Regions from separate parts of the Crenobacter cavernae genome, predicted to be linked through region 1. Evidence: predicted binding sites of a transcription regulator. Region 1 holds the regulator's gene; the other holds the start of a gene.
The links. Region 1 encodes sigma-54, which starts transcription at its own class of promoters, with help from an activator protein. Its sites were predicted from a motif close to CTGGCACGCTTCATGCTT; they were not measured.

Region 1 (7,368 bases):
AGCGGGGCCGGCCACCAATCGGCCGGTACACCTAGCGTGGCCAGTTCCACGTCGCCGGCGTAGTCGACGCCGGCGCCGGTCGCAAGACCTGGCTTGGCGGCGAGGAAGGTCAGCGTCGCGCACGCACGGACGACTGCGCCGGCGGCGTGGCCGGTCATCGCGTCGAGTCCCGACGGCGTGTCGAGCGCGAGAATCGGCGCGTCGAGCGCATTCAGCGCATCGACGACGGCATCCCATGGTGTGGCGAGCGGCCTCGCCAGGCCGATGCCGAACAGGCCGTCGACGACCCAGTCCCAGCCCTGATCGGCGGGCGGCGTGGCACCGTGCACGACCGGCACGCCACGCTCGGCCAACGCAGCTAGCGCGGTTTGGCCCGCGCTCGCGGTGGGCGGTGCGGGCAGCCATACCGTCACGTCGACGCGGGCGTCCTGCAGAAGGCACGCGGCCCATAGGGCGTCGCCACCGTTGTTGCCGGGACCGGCGGCAATGAGTATCCGTCCGGCTCTGCGCGCGACCAGCCAGTCGGCGGTCGCGCTCGCGGCGCGCGCCATCAGGTCGATGCCGTCGGCTTCGGCTCGTGCTTCGATAGCGCGTAGCGCGGCCAAGGAATAAAAGGCGTTCATCGCTGTGTCTCCTGTCCCCAGCGCGGCGCGAGCGTGTGCGGCACGTCGAGCTGGTCGAGCACGCGCGCGACGACGAAGTCGACCATGTCGTCGACCGTTTTCGGGTGCGTGTAGAAGCCCGGCGATGGCGGCAGGATCACCACGCCGAGGCGCGCGAGCTTCAGCATGTTTTCCAGGTGGATCGCCGACAGCGGCGTCTCGCGCGGCACCAGGATCAGCTTGCGGCCTTCCTTGACGCTGACGTCGGCGGCGCGCTCGATCAGGTTGTCCGACAGGCCGTGCGCGATCGCGGCGAGCGTGCCCATCGAGCACGGGCAGACCACCATCGCGTCGGCCGGGTTCGACCCTGACGCCGGCGGCGCGAACCATTCCTCGCGGCCGAACACGCGCAACTGCCCGTCGGAAGGCCGGTAGCGCTCGGCCAACCAGGCGGCGACGTCGGCCGGGCGCGACGGCAGCGTGATGTCCATCTCCTGCTTGGCGACCACCTGCGCCGCCTGTGAGTACAGCACCCACACGCGTTTGCCGGCTTCAAGCAGGGTTTCGATCAGCCTGAAGCCGTAGGGCAGGCCGGACGCGCCGGTCAGCGCGACGGTGACGGTATCAATCGGTCTCATGGGTGTTTTCTAGCAGTTTTGCCGCGACGATGCCGTTGACCGTGCCGGTGACGAGCGCGGTCAGCGCGAAGGCGGGGACGAAGTAGAGGATGCCGTCCGACGGGATCAGGATGGCGCGTGCGAGAATGAGCTGGCCGCCGATATGGCAGAAAGCGGCGATCAGGCTCGCCGACGCCGGGCCGAACCAGCGCTCGGGAAGCCGCTGGGCGAATAGAAGGCCCACGAGGCTCATGGTGCCGCCGGCAAGGCTGAGGAAAAAACCAGGTGTCATCAGGCTGCCGAGCAAGAGGCCGGCGCCTGCGATGCGCAACAGGCTGACCCACACCGCCGCGCGAAAGCCGTAGCGGTAGAGCGCGATCAGCGTGACGATGTTGGCGAGCCCGGGTTTGACGCCGGGCAGCGGCGACGGCAGGCCGGCGTCGACCAGCGCCAGCACCAGCGCGGCGGCGGCGAGCCGCGCGATGCGGTGGTCGGTGGCATCGGGCGCGAGGATGCGCGTGTCAGAACTGGAGGCTGTCATAAGGGCGTTCGCCGCCGGCAAGTTCGATGCTGGTCGCGTTCGGCAGGCAGATCGCCACTTGGCCGGCGCGCGTCAGCCAGCCCTGTTTCACGCAGTACTGGCGCGGGCTGGGATCGCTGCGGATGCGGGTGCGGCCGCCGGCGATCTCGACCTCGGTGACGCCGAGCGGACCGGGTACGGCGACGATCTGGTCGTGCAGGAGGCTGGCTTCGCGGAAAAGCTCGCCGTGGCGCTTGATGAGGACGGTGCGCGCGTGGCCGCCGCTCCACAGCGTGACGGCGAGGTAGGCGCTTGCTGCGGCCAGGAGCGACAGCACCAGCCAGTCGCCCGGCCGCAGCCAGCGCGTCATCGCGTCTCGGGCAGCTCGCGGTGGCGGATCAGCACCTGCTCGCCGGCGAAGGCGCGCGCCAGCGCTTCGATGACGAAGACCGAGCGGTGCTGGCCGCCGGTGCAGCCGACGGCGACGGTCAGGTAGCTGCGGTTTTCCTGGCGGTAGGCCGGCAGCCACTTGTCGAGGAAGCGGCGGATGTCGTGGATCATCTCGGCGACCGACGATTCCTGCAGGAAGAAGTCGACGATAGCCTGGTCGAGACCGGTCAGGGGACGCAGACGCGGATCGTAGAAGGGATTGGGCAGGCAGCGCGCGTCGAACACCAGGTCGGCGTCGAGCGGCACACCGTGCTTGAAGCCGAACGATTCGAACACTACCGTCAGTCGGCCGGCCTCGGCGCCGACCAGCGCCTTGATCCAGGTCCTCAGACGGTTGGCCGACAGTTCGCTGGTGTCGATCGGGTAGCCGAGCGCCTTGACCTCGGCCAACATCTCCTGTTCCTGGCGGATGCATTCCTCGACGGTGAGGCCCGGCCCCGACAGCGGGTGGCGGCGGCGCGTCTCCGAGAAGCGCTTGACCAGCGTGTCGGGCTTGGCTTCGAAGTAGAGCAGGCGCACGTCGACGTCGGCGTCGGACAACTCCTTCATCGCGCCGGGCAGCGCGGCGAGCGTCGGGCCGCCGCGCGTGTCGACGCTGATCGCGATGCGCTCGTGACCCTGTTCGCGGTAGAGCGCGATCAGCTTCGAGAGCAGCGTCGCCGGCAGGTTGTCGACCGACGCGTAGCCGGCGTCTTCGAGCGCCTTCAGGGCGACCGACTTGCCCGAGCCGGACAGGCCGCTAATCAGGATCAGCTGCATGTTCCTGATCCCTGAGGAAGTTGGTGTGACGCTCGATGAATTCGCGCGTGCTGTCGATGCCCCTCAGTTGCAGGATGTAGTTGCGCACCGCCGCCTCGACGAGCACGGCCAGGTTGCGGCCGGCCGCGACCGGCAGGATCACCTTGCGCACCTTCACGCCGAGGATCTCCTGCGTCTCCGACTGGATGTTGAGGCGGTCGAGCGCCTGCATCGCCTGGTCGTTGGCCTTGACGAGGTGGATGATGAGCTTGAGCACCTTCTTCGGGCGGACCGCGGTCTCGCCGAAGATGGTGCGGATGTTCAGGATGCCGAGGCCGCGCACTTCGAGGAAGTCGCGCAACAGCGGCGGGCAGCGGCCTTCGAGCGTCTCCGGGCCGATGCGGTAGAGTTCGACCGCGTCGTCGGCGACCAGACCGTGGCCGCGCGAGATCAGTTCCAGCGCGAGTTCGCTCTTGCCCATCGCCGAGTCGCCCATGATCAGCACGCCGATCTCGAGCACGTCGAGGAACACGCCGTGCAGCACCGTCGACGTCGCCAGCGCGCGCGCCAGATAGATGCGCAGCACGTCCATCAGGTAGGGGCTCTCGAGCCGCGAACTCATCAAGGGGACGTTGTGCGTGTGGCAGTAGTCGCGCAGCAGCTTGGGGACCGCCTGGTTGTTGGCGACGATGACGACCGCCATCGGCTTGTGGAACAGCTGGTCGAGCGCGGTGCGCGCGGCGGCGTTCTCCAGTTTCTCCAGGTAGTCGACCTCGGCCACACCGAGCACCTGCACCGCGTTCGGGTGGATGAAGTTCAGGTGGCCGACGAGGGCGAGGGTCGGGCGCTGGTCGTCGTTGCGGATCATCGTATCCGACCCGCCGGTGCCGGCGACCCAGGTCAGAAACAGTTTCTGATGGTTGTCCTGGTAGAGCTGGCGAACGGAGACGCTAGGCATGGCCGGACCATTCGGTGAGCAGGCGGTAGAGGGTGTCGCGGTCGGGCGCGGCGATCAGCGCCTCGCGCAGCGCGCGGCTGGAGAAGCGTTGTGCGAGTTCAGACAAGACCTGCAGGTGCAGGTCGGTCGCCTCTTCGGGCACGAGGAGCACGAACAGGCTCTGTACCGGCTTGCCGTCGGGCGCGTCGAAGGGGATCGGGTTCTTCAGGCGGATGAACACGCCGACCGCCTCCTTCAGCCCCTTGGCGCGTCCGTGCGGAATCGCCACGCCTTGGCCGAGGCCGGTCGAACCGAGTTTTTCCCGGGCGAACAGGCAGTCGAACACTTCGCTTCTGGCGATGGCGTGGGTGTTCTCGACAAGGAGCCCCACCTGTTCGAATACGCGTTTTTTGCTGCCGACGTCCAGGTCGATCAGGACATGGTCGGGCGCGAGGATTTTGCCGATCAGGCTCATACTGTGCGTTTGCTTACAGAAAAAACCCGGCCATTCTACGCTCAAGCGTAGTCTTGGCAAAAGGCCGTCAATGAAAAACGGGAACCCGCAGGTTCCCGTTTCGACAATCACGCCACTCAGGCGTTCGCCTGTTCTGTCGGCGCTTCCGGTGCTGGTGCCGGGGTCGGCGCGCGGCGCTCGTTGCGTTTTTCCTTGTGTTTCAGGACCTGGCGGTCGAGTTTGTCGATCAGCGCATCGACGGCTGCATACATGTCGGCTTCGGTGGCCTCCACGTGGATATCCTTGCCGGAGAGGTGAACGTTCACCTCCGCCTTCTGCACAAGCTTGTCGACCGATAGCGTCACGGCGACGTCGATCACGTCGTCGACGTGGCGGGTCACGCGTTCGAGTTTGCTTTCGATGTAGTCGCGCATCGGCGGAGTAACTTCGAGATGAAGACCGGTGATCTTGAGGTTCATACCCTAACTCCTTAGGTGACAAACGCCTGGGCCCGGCGGCCCGGCGGTTTTCTTGTGTGGCTCCATCGCGGGGCGACGGAACCCCTCAAAGAACAGGTGGGGTAGCAATCGGCGTTTTAAAGAGCCTTTTTCAAAGCGTCTTGCGCTGGGCGACCGCCGCGATCTGCATCGCCTCGCGGTACTTGGCCACGGTGCGACGCGCGACCTGGATGCCTTGTTTTGTCAGGAGGTCGACCAGCTTGCTGTCGGAGAGCGGTGCTTGACGGTCTTCGGCGTCGATCAGCTGCTTGATCAGCGCCTTGATCGCGGTCGCGGAACACTCGCCGCCGCTGTCGGTTTCCAACGCACTGCCGAAGAAATATTTGAGTTCGAAGAGCCCGCGCGCGCAGAGGAGGTATTTCTGCGTGGTCACCCGGGAGATGGTGGATTCGTGCAGGCCCAGTTCTTCGGCAATGTCGCGCAGTATCAACGGACGCATTGCCACTTCACCATGTTCAAAGAACGCTTGCTGCCTGTTGGCGATAGATTCCGACACTTTCAGGATGGTGTCAAACCGTTGCTGGATGTTTTTGACGAACCACTTGGCTTCCTGCAGGCGCGGCGCGAGTTCGCCGCTTTCGCCGCGCGCCTCGGACACCAATTTGGCGTAGCCGGGGTTGACGCGCAGCCGCGGCACGGCGCCCGGGTTGAGCTCGGCCTGCCAGCGTCCCTTGCGCTTGACCACCAGCACGTCGGGCACGATGTAGTGCGTCTCGTCGCGACCGAAGTTGGCCGCCGGATGCGGGGTGAGGCTGGCGATCAGCTGCTGCGCGAGTCTCAGTTCGGCGTCGTCGACCGAGAGCAGTTTCTTCAGCTTGCCGTAGTCGCGTTGGCCGAGCAGCGTCAGGTGCTTCTCGACGATGGTGCGTGCGCTCGCAAGCCCCGGCGTGACGCGGGGCAGGCTGGCCAGCTGTAGCAGCAGGCAGCCGGTCAGGTCGAAGGCGCCGACGCCGGCCGGGTCGAAGCCCTGCAGCAGTTCGAGACCGTCCTCGAGCTCTTCGAGCGTCAGTTCGAGTTCGGCCGGCAGTTCGGCGAGCACCGCTTCGAGCGGCTGCGGCATGAAACCGTCGTCGTCGAGCTCTTCGATCAACAGGCTGACGACGCCGTGTTCGCGCGTCGACATCGCGATTTCGCCGAGCTGGGCGATCAGGTGTTCGCGCAGCGACACCGGGCAGGCGACGTTGGCGAGCGGGTCGTAGTCGTCGTTGTCGCCGCGCGCGGCGCCGCGTCCCCAGTCGGACAGCTCGCCCGGCAACGTGTCGGCGCCGTCGGCCGAGCCGTTGTCGGCGGCGGGCTCGGCCAACCTTTCCTCGCCGGACGCTTCGCTCGGGCCGTCGTCCATCCGTTCGATCAGCGGGTTGTCGAGCAACACCCGTTCGACCTCGGATTGCAGGTCGAGCGTCGACAGCTGCAACAGCTTGATCGACTGCTGCAGCTGCGGGGTGAGGGTGAGATGTTGCGAGACCTTGAGCTGGAGGCTCTGCTTCATGGCGTGGCCATTACAGGTGGAAGTGCTCGCCGAGATAGACTTCGCGAACCTTCTCGTCGTTGACGAGCGTGTCCGGTTCGCCCGAGGCGAGCACAGCGCCTTCACTGATGATATAGGCGCGATCGCAGATGCGCAGCGTTTCGCGCACGTTGTGGTCGGTGATCAGGACGCCGATGCCGCGCTCGCGCAGGAAGGCGATGATCTTCTGGATGTCGATCACCGCGATCGGGTCGACGCCGGCGAACGGTTCGTCGAGCAGGATGAAGCGCGGCCGCGTGGCGAGCACGCGCGCGATCTCGACGCGGCGTCGTTCGCCGCCGGACAGCGCCAGCGCGTTGGTGTCGCGAAGGTGGGCGATGTTGAGGTCGTCGAGCAGGAGTTCGAGCTCCTTATCGAGGTTCTCGCCCTTCAGGCCGCCGATCTCGAGCACGGCGCGGATGTTTTCCTCGACCGTCATCCTGCGGAAGATCGACGCTTCCTGCGGCAGGTAGCCGAGCCCCATGCGTGCGCGCTTGTGGATCGGCAGGCGGGTGATGACAGTGCCGTCCAGTTCGATCTCGCCACCGTCGGCCGCGACGAGGCCGACGATCATGTAGAAGCTGGTCGTCTTGCCGGCGCCGTTCGGCCCCAAGAGGCCGACGACCTCGCCGCTGGCGATGTCGAGCGACACGTCGCGCACGACGGCGCGCTTCTTGAAGCGTTTCTGCAGGTGGCGGACGGTGAGCTGGCTCTGCGTCATTTCTGGCCTTCGTCCTTCGGTTGCAGGATCACGGTGACGCGACCCTTGTTCGGGCCCTGCACGCTGCCGCCGCTGACCTGGTAGACCTCGGTCTCGGTGTTGTAGGTGATGACTCCGCCGGTGACGACGTCGGCGCCGCGCTTGACGCGCGCATTGCCGGTGAGCACGACCTGGTTGCTGGCGCTGGTGTAGTCGACGCGCGAACCCTGGCCTTCGACGTACTCGGGGCGGGCTTCGAGTTTCTGGCGGAAGGTGGCCGGGCGGCCTATGCCCTGCAGCGTCTGGCGGCCCTGCGCGTCGCGGG
Region 2 (7,368 bases), 260 kb from region 1:
GAACTGCGGTGTTTCGCGGGCGAGCTTGTCGGCCGACATCGCGCGCAGCGCCGTCAGCGTGCGCCGGTCGGCGTTGGAGACGAAGCCGCCGTACAGGTTCTCGTCGACGTCGGCGGCTTCGAAGGCGGCTCGCTGGTAGACGGCCTTCCAGGTAGGAGCCAGGTCGGGCAGGCGTGCGGCGGCCTCGGCGTGGCGCGCGATGGTGTCCATGTCGACGCCCCAATGCGCGGCGCGTTCGGCCGTCAGCACCTTGAGGTTGCCGACGACGAACGGCGACTTGTTCAGGTGGATGGTCTTGACCGGCAGCCGCGCGACGCCGTCGGGCAGCTCGTCGCTACGGGTGAACATCCTGAGGCGGATCGCGTCGGCGTCGAGGTTTATTAGTTCCGCCGGGTCGTGGGCGAGGTCCCACACGATCACTTCGTTCGCGTTGGTGGGGTGCGCTGCCAGCGGCCAGACGAGTGCGACGTTGCCGCGCTCGACGCCGTACATGCCCGACACGTGCAGCACCGGCTTGGGCGCGTGCAGGGAAAGCTGCTCGCGCGCCGCGTCCTTCTTGCGCAAGGACAGATAGAAGTCGAACAGCTTAGGCTGCTTTTCGCGGATCAATCGCGCGAGAGCGATCGTCGCGCGCACGTCGGACAGCGCGTCGTGCGCCGCCTCGTGCGCGAGGCCGTTCGCCTTGGACAGGTGTTCGAGCTTAAAGCTGGTCCGGCCGTCCTCGTGTGTCGGCCAGACGATGCCGTCCGGGCGCAGCGCGTAGCAGGCGCGCACCAGGTCGAGCAAGTCCCAGCGGCCGCAGCCGTCGCGCCATTCGCGCGAGTACGGGTCGATCAGGTTGCGCCAGAACAGGAAACGCGTGACCTCGTCGTCGAACCTTATCGAGTTGTAGCCGACGCCTATCGTGCCCGGCTGCGACAGCTCGCGCTCGATCACGCCGGCGAACTCGTGCTCGGCCACGCCTTCGGCGAGGCAGCGCTGCGGCGTGATGCCGGTCAACAGGCACGCCTCGGGCGACGGCAGGTAGTCGGGCGTCGGGCGGCAGTACAGCATCACCGGCTCGTCGATCTCGTTGAGGTCGGCGTCGGTGCGCACGCCGGCGAACTGAGACGGCCGGTCGCGGCGCGGCTCGACGCCGAAGGTTTCGTAGTCGTGCCAGAAGAAGGTGAGGGCGGACATGGGCGTCGGGCAGCAGGCAAAGGCGCGATTGTCGCATTGCACGGCAGGCTCGGCCAAGCCCGGAGGGGGAGGGGGAGGGGAACGGGGGCGGGGCCCCCGAGACCCTTACCGCTTGTACGCGGCGATGCGGGTCAGGATGGCGGAGTTGACCTGGTTGTTGTTGGTGTACAGGTTCATCGTCTGGCCGGCCGGGGAGCCCATGAACTGCTCGTAGAGCGCCGATTCGCGGCTCGTCAGCACCGGGCCGGAACCGCGCGCGATGCCCTGCATCACCTTCTTCGAGATGACCTTGCCGTCGGGCGTAGCCCAGAAGGTCAGCGCGCTTTTGGCCATGTCGCACGACACCGATTTCTTGATCATCGGCAGCGCGATGCCTTCGATCGCGGCGTCGGAAAGCTGGCCGATCTGGGTGCACAGCGCGACAAAGTTCGGCACCGAGCGCGACGCGCACTGGCCGCTGCCGTTCATGCGGACCAGTTCGGTGTAGCGCGTGGCGCGCATCAGGTCGACGTGGGTGGTGGCGCAAGCGGCGCCTGCCGCGTCGGCGGCATAGCTTGGCACGGCGACGAGGCTCGCCATGGCCAGGGCAATGAGTCGTTTCACTTCTATTCCTGCAGCTTTAAAGGGTCGACCGCTTCATGCCGGTCTGATTTGATTGAACAACTAAGCAAATAACATATTATCATGTGTTATTTTGGCAATTTGATGTTTTTATAGTGAATTACGCTGATGGATAGCGGTTTTGTCGGCGTGGTTTTGCATGACGGAATGCCGTTTCTCGCTATGGAGCTAAGTGGGTGGGGGAAGGGGCGGGTCGCGTGCCGAGACAGGGATAAACCGACTGCCATGTCCGCCGCAGCCCGTGCCTGTCCCGCGCGAAGGCCGCTCGGGCTTCGCTATCGATCGTCCTGCGCCATCCGCCGTTTGTCCCATCTTCCTCGGCCAACGTTGGGGCCTGGCTGCCTCGAGTGCCGGATCGATGCACCAAGATCGAACACCCGACATGGCCGTGCACTATGTTGGCTCACTTCGCCTGCCCCAAAACGGGTCTCGTCCATGCCTGCCACGCACCATTGTCATACGCGCACGCTGCGAATCAATTAAAATCAAGGGCTTGCGTTGGCAGGCATCCTGCTTGCTTATGGTGCAGCACTCCCGCCACGCACTGGAATCGCCCAGATGAGTCCCAACCCGACCCCGAACGACGTCCTCTTCATCCTGCTCGGCGCGATCATGATCCTCGCGATGCACGCCGGCTTCGCCTTTCTCGAGCTCGGCACCGTGCGCAAGAAGAACCAGGTCAACGCGCTGGTGAAGATCCTCACCGACTTCGCCGTGTCGGGCCTCGCCTATTTCTTCGTCGGCTTCCCGCTCGCCTACGGTGTCGACTTCTGGAGCGGGGCCGAGACGCTCGCCGCGCACAACGGCTACGAACTGGTGCGCTTCTTCTTCCTCTTGACCTTCGCCGCGGCGATCCCGGCCATCGTGTCGGGCGGCATCGCCGAGCGCGCTAAGTTCCACCCGCAGTCGATGGCGACCTTCTTCCTCGTCGGCCTCGTCTACCCGTTTTTCGAGGGTATCGCGTGGAACGGCCACTTCGGCGTGCAGGACTGGCTCGCGCACCAATTCGGCGCGCCTTTCCACGACTTCGCCGGCTCGGTCGTCGTGCACGCGGTCGGCGGCTGGATCGCCCTCGCCGCCGTGCTGCACCTCGGCGCGCGGCGCGGCCGCTACCAGCGCGACGGCCACGTCGCCGCGCACCCGCCGTCGTCGATTCCCTTCCTCGCGCTCGGCGCGTGGATCCTGATCGTCGGCTGGTTCGGCTTCAACGTGATGAGCGCACAGCGCATCGGTGGCGTCTCGGGCCTCGTCGCGATCAACTCGCTGATGGCGATGGTCGGCGGCACCGTGGTCGCGATGTTCGCGGGCAAGAACGACCCGGGCTTCATCCACAACGGCCCGCTCGCCGGCCTCGTCGCGGTGTGCGCCGGCTCGGACGTGATGCACCCGATCGGCGCGCTCGCGGTCGGCGCGGCAGCCGGCGCGCTGTTCGTATGGCTGTTCACCGTCACGCAGAACAGGCTGAAGATCGACGACGTGCTCGGCGTGTGGCCGCTGCACGGCGTGTGCGGCGTCTGGGGCGGACTCGCGGCCGGTGTGTTCGGCCAGCAGGCGCTCGGCGGCATGGGAGGCGTGAGTTTCGTCTCGCAACTGATCGGCACCGCGATGGGCGTAGCGATCGCGTTCGCCGGCGGCTATGTCGTCTACGGGCTGATCAAGAAGGCGGTCGGGCTGCGGCTGGACGAGGAGGAGGAGTTCAACGGCGCAGATCTGTCCATCCACAAGATCACCTCGTCCCCGGAACGGGAGACGAGCTGGTGAAGCTTGGTAAGGATCGACGCTAGGCGCAGGTATGGCGCAGAAGCTTGGCCGAAGCAAAGGCTCGGCCAAGCCATGCGTGCGATTTGGCTTGATTGCTTCGAATCAGGCCGGGGTATGGAACTCGACGAGATCGAGTATCGAGAAGACGCCGAATGCCTGTCCTTGCGCCTTGACGACCCCCAGGCCCGGCAACAGCCATATATCCGCCTTCAGAAGGGACGTGCCCAGGCGGATGTCTTGAAGGTGCGCAGAGCATTTCAGCACCGGCCGCGTCAAATAGCCGTTTTCCTGGTCGAGGCCCAGCTCCGGGCGGACGGTTATCCTCTCGCTCGTGACGACCTGCAGCGTTAGTTTGACCGGGCTGCCCGTCGCGGGATTGGTTTGCTCAGGTTGGGCCGTGACGGTGGTGCCGATCGTCAGGTTCATCGGCAGTTCCAGCCCTTTCGGGCCAAAGGTAAATTCCAAAGCGTTGTCGAACCGGGCCTTCAGCAGCGTCCAGACGCAGGTGTCGAGGTTGGCGGTCTGTGGCCGGTCCGACTTGAAATGCAGTCGGGGCAGCTTCCCGCCCGGCATGGCTATGTCCAGATAGACCTCGTTCTGGCCGGCGTGACGGGCCTCCATTTTGACCCGCGTATGGGTATTCTGCTCGTAGAACACGCGGGTCGTACCGGGGCGCAGCGGGAGGCAATGGCTCGTGGTGGCGCCCATCATTTCGTTTTCCATCTCGCGTTTCTCCTTGCCTCGGCCAAGCTTGGCGACGGAATGCTGGGCGCCTGTTTGAACTGCCATTCTCCGCTACCCGGCGCATCGCAGCCGGGCCGTAGCCGGCAGCAGCGAATCGCGCGTCGACTGTTCACAGTAGTCCATCGATGCAAGGCCGACAAAATGCGGAAAGGGACGGGGCAGGCAGTCAAAAACTTGGCGATCATCAACGGCATCGTGGAACCGTATCGTGTTGTTGCCGTGTGCCCCGGGTCGTCCCCAACGCGCCTTCGGGACGCTTGAGTCATCGGGGCCGTGAAGCCTCCCGCAGTTAATCAGAAAGCAGGTCAACCCTAATGAACGAGTCCTTCGGCATCGAAGGCGTCAGCCGCGAACAGGCCAAGGCGATGGGGTCGTTCAAGCTGCGTATCCCGCCGGCGACGCAAGGGGGCGACGGCGAATAGGTCGCCCGGCAAGGACGCTACGCGGGCGTAAAAAACGATCGGCCCGCACCAGGCGGGCCGATCGTTTCCGGACAAGCGTCGCGTCAGCTCTTGGCCGTCTTCACGATGCGGCCTATGCCGCTCACCCCGGCCAGCACGACGGCGCCGGCGACGATGCCGGCGAGCGCGTCGAGCAGCGTCGGGACGATGGCCTCCAGCACGGCGCCGATGGCCGGCACGCCGGCGGCGCTGTGGGCGATGCCGTGGATGAGGTCGTAGGCGCCCGGGGTGCCGTGGGTGAGGATGCCGCCGCCGACCATGAACATCGCCGCGGTGCCGGCCACCGAAAGGAATTTCATCAGGTAGGGGGCAAAGAGCAGCAGGAAGCGGCCGAAAGCGCGCTGCGCTGCGTCGCCCTTCGCGCTCAGATACAGCCCGGCGTCGTCCAGCTTGACGATGCCGGCCACCAGGCCGTATACGCCGACGGTCATGATCAGCGCGATGCCGGTGAGCACGGCGACCTGCGAGCCGAAGGAGGCGGTGGCGACGGTGCCGAGCGAGATCACGATGATCTCCGCCGACAGGATGAAGTCGGTGCGGATCGCGCCCTGCACCTTTTCTTTCTCGAAGGCCACCATGTCGACGGCCGGGTCGGCCAGCGCTTCGACTAGCTGTTCGTGATGGACGTGGTCTTCCGCGGCGCTATGGAGCAGCTTGTGCGCCAGTTTTTCCACCCCTTCGAAACACAGATAGGCGCCGCCTATCATCAGCAGCGGGGTGATCAGCCACGGCAGCAGCGCGCTGATCGCCAGCGCCGCCGGTACCAGGATCGCCTTGTTCTTGAGCGAGCCCACGGCCACCGCCCAGACCACCGGCAGTTCGCGCTCGGCGCGTACGCCGGCGACCTGCTGCGCGTTCAGCGCGAGGTCGTCGCCGAGCACCCCGGAGGTTTTCTTGGCGGCGACCTTGGTCATCACCGCCACGTCGTCGAGCACGGTGGCGATGTCGTCGATAAGGGCCAATAGGCTGGATCCGGCCATGTTTCTTTTTCCTGTTTTAAGCGAGATGGATTAGGGGGGAGGAGGGTGCCGCTCAGCGGCCGCGCAGGAACAGGCCGTCGAGGTCCTTCATCGTCAGCCGCACCCAGGTCGGGCGGCCGTGGTTGCACTGGTTCGAGCGCTCGGTGGCCTCCATGTCGCGCAAGAGCGCATTCATCTCGGCCAGGGTCAGCTGCCGGTTGGCGCGCACCGCGCCGTGGCAGGCCATCGTCGCGAGCAATTCGTTGCGACGTTCCGTGAGAACCCGGCTCAGGCCGGCTTCGCGCACGTCCTTCAGCACCGCGCGCGCCAGCTCGACGGCGTCGCCGTCCTTGAGCCACACCGGCACCGCGCGGATCGCGACCTGCGTCGGCGACAGCGTCGCCAGTTCCAGGCCGAGCCGCTTCATGCCTTCGCCGTGCTCGTGCACGGTGGCGACCTCCATGCGGTCGGCGGCCATCGCCACCGGCAGCAGCAAGGGCTGCATCGGGATCGCGTCGTGTTCGAGCGCGGTCTTCAGCTGTTCGTAGACGATGCGCTCGTGCGCGGCGTGCATGTCGACCAGGATCAGCCCGTCGACGTTCTGCGCGAGGATGTAGACGCCGTGCAACTGCGCCAGCGCGAAGCCGAGCGGCGGCAGCGCCGGATTATCTGCCACAAGACTCGCGAGCTTGGCCGAGCCCTGCGGCACGAACGGCGGGGTGGGCTCGGCCAACCTGCTTGTTTCGGCGGAGGCCAGCGCGGCCTCTTCCTCGCGCACGCCGCCGAACAGCGCGGCGTAAGCGGCGGTGGCCTCGCGCGCGACCGACAGCGGCAGCGGGCTTTGCTGGTAGATCGTCCGCGACGTCGGCGTCGCCGCCGATGAAAAAGCGGGGGCGGGAGCCGCAAGGTTGGCCGAGCCCTGCGTCGATCCGGCCTCGAGTGGCGCGCCTGCCGCCGACGGCGTGCTGCCGGCAGTGGTCGCCGCCAGCGTCTTGTTCAGCGCGTGGAACACGAACTGGTGGATCGCCTGCGATTCCCTAAAGCGCACCTCGATCTTGGTCGGGTGCACGTTGACGTCGACGCCCTCGGGCGGCAGCGACAGGAACAGCGCGTAGCACGGGTGGCGCTCGTGGTGCAGCACGTCGCGGAAGGCCTGGCGGATCGCGTGCTGCGCGGTCTTGTCGCGCACGAAGCGGCCGTTGACGAAGAAGTACTGCGCGTCGCGGCTGGCCTTCGAGTAGGTCGGGCTGGCGACGAGGCCGAACAGCGCGAGCGGCCCGGCTTCGGCCGACACCTGCAGCGCGGCGGAGGCGAAGTCCTTGCCGAGAATGGCGGCTACGCGGTCGGGTGCGCTCTGCTGCGGCAGCCGTTCGACCACCTTGCCGTTGTGGCGCAGCAGGAATTCGACGCCCGGGTGCGCGAGCGCGATGCGCTCGAAGGTCGCCGCGCAGTGCGCGTACTCGGTCGACTCGGACTTCAGGAATTTGCGCCGCGCCGGCGTGTTGAAGTAGAGGTCGACCACCTCGACCGTGCTGCCCTCGGCGTGCGCGGCCGGCTCGACCGGGTGCAGCGCGCCGTCGATCGCGACGATGCGGTGCGCGTGCGCCGCACCTCTCTGGCGCGAGATCAGCGTGAGGCGCGAC

Region 2: the regulator sigma-54 is predicted to act here: its motif matches at 2,299-2,316, upstream of DWG20_RS00490 (ammonium transporter).

Annotation. Positions count from the first base shown of each region.
Region 1 is NZ_CP031337.1:361,530-368,897, reverse strand. It holds gene DWG20_RS01680 (NAD(P)H-hydrate dehydratase) at 1-623, opposite strand, end outside; gene DWG20_RS01675 (flavin prenyltransferase UbiX) at 620-1,240, opposite strand; gene DWG20_RS01670 (Gx transporter family protein) at 1,227-1,760, opposite strand; gene DWG20_RS01665 (NusG domain II-containing protein) at 1,741-2,109, opposite strand; gene rapZ (RNase adapter RapZ) at 2,106-2,948, opposite strand; gene hprK (HPr(Ser) kinase/phosphatase) at 2,929-3,885, opposite strand; gene ptsN (PTS IIA-like nitrogen regulatory protein PtsN) at 3,878-4,339, opposite strand; gene hpf (ribosome hibernation-promoting factor, HPF/YfiA family) at 4,456-4,797, opposite strand; gene DWG20_RS01640 (RNA polymerase factor sigma-54) at 4,928-6,325, opposite strand; gene lptB (LPS export ABC transporter ATP-binding protein) at 6,336-7,064, opposite strand; gene lptA (lipopolysaccharide transport periplasmic protein LptA) at 7,061-7,368, opposite strand, start outside.
Region 2 is NZ_CP031337.1:104,566-111,933, reverse strand. It holds gene sbcB (exodeoxyribonuclease I) at 1-1,179, opposite strand, end outside; gene DWG20_RS00495 (hypothetical protein) at 1,285-1,782, opposite strand; gene DWG20_RS00490 (ammonium transporter) at 2,359-3,561, shown strand; gene DWG20_RS00485 (hypothetical protein) at 3,664-4,284, opposite strand; gene DWG20_RS00480 (DUF808 domain-containing protein) at 4,811-5,746, opposite strand; gene mutL (DNA mismatch repair endonuclease MutL) at 5,799-7,368, opposite strand, start outside.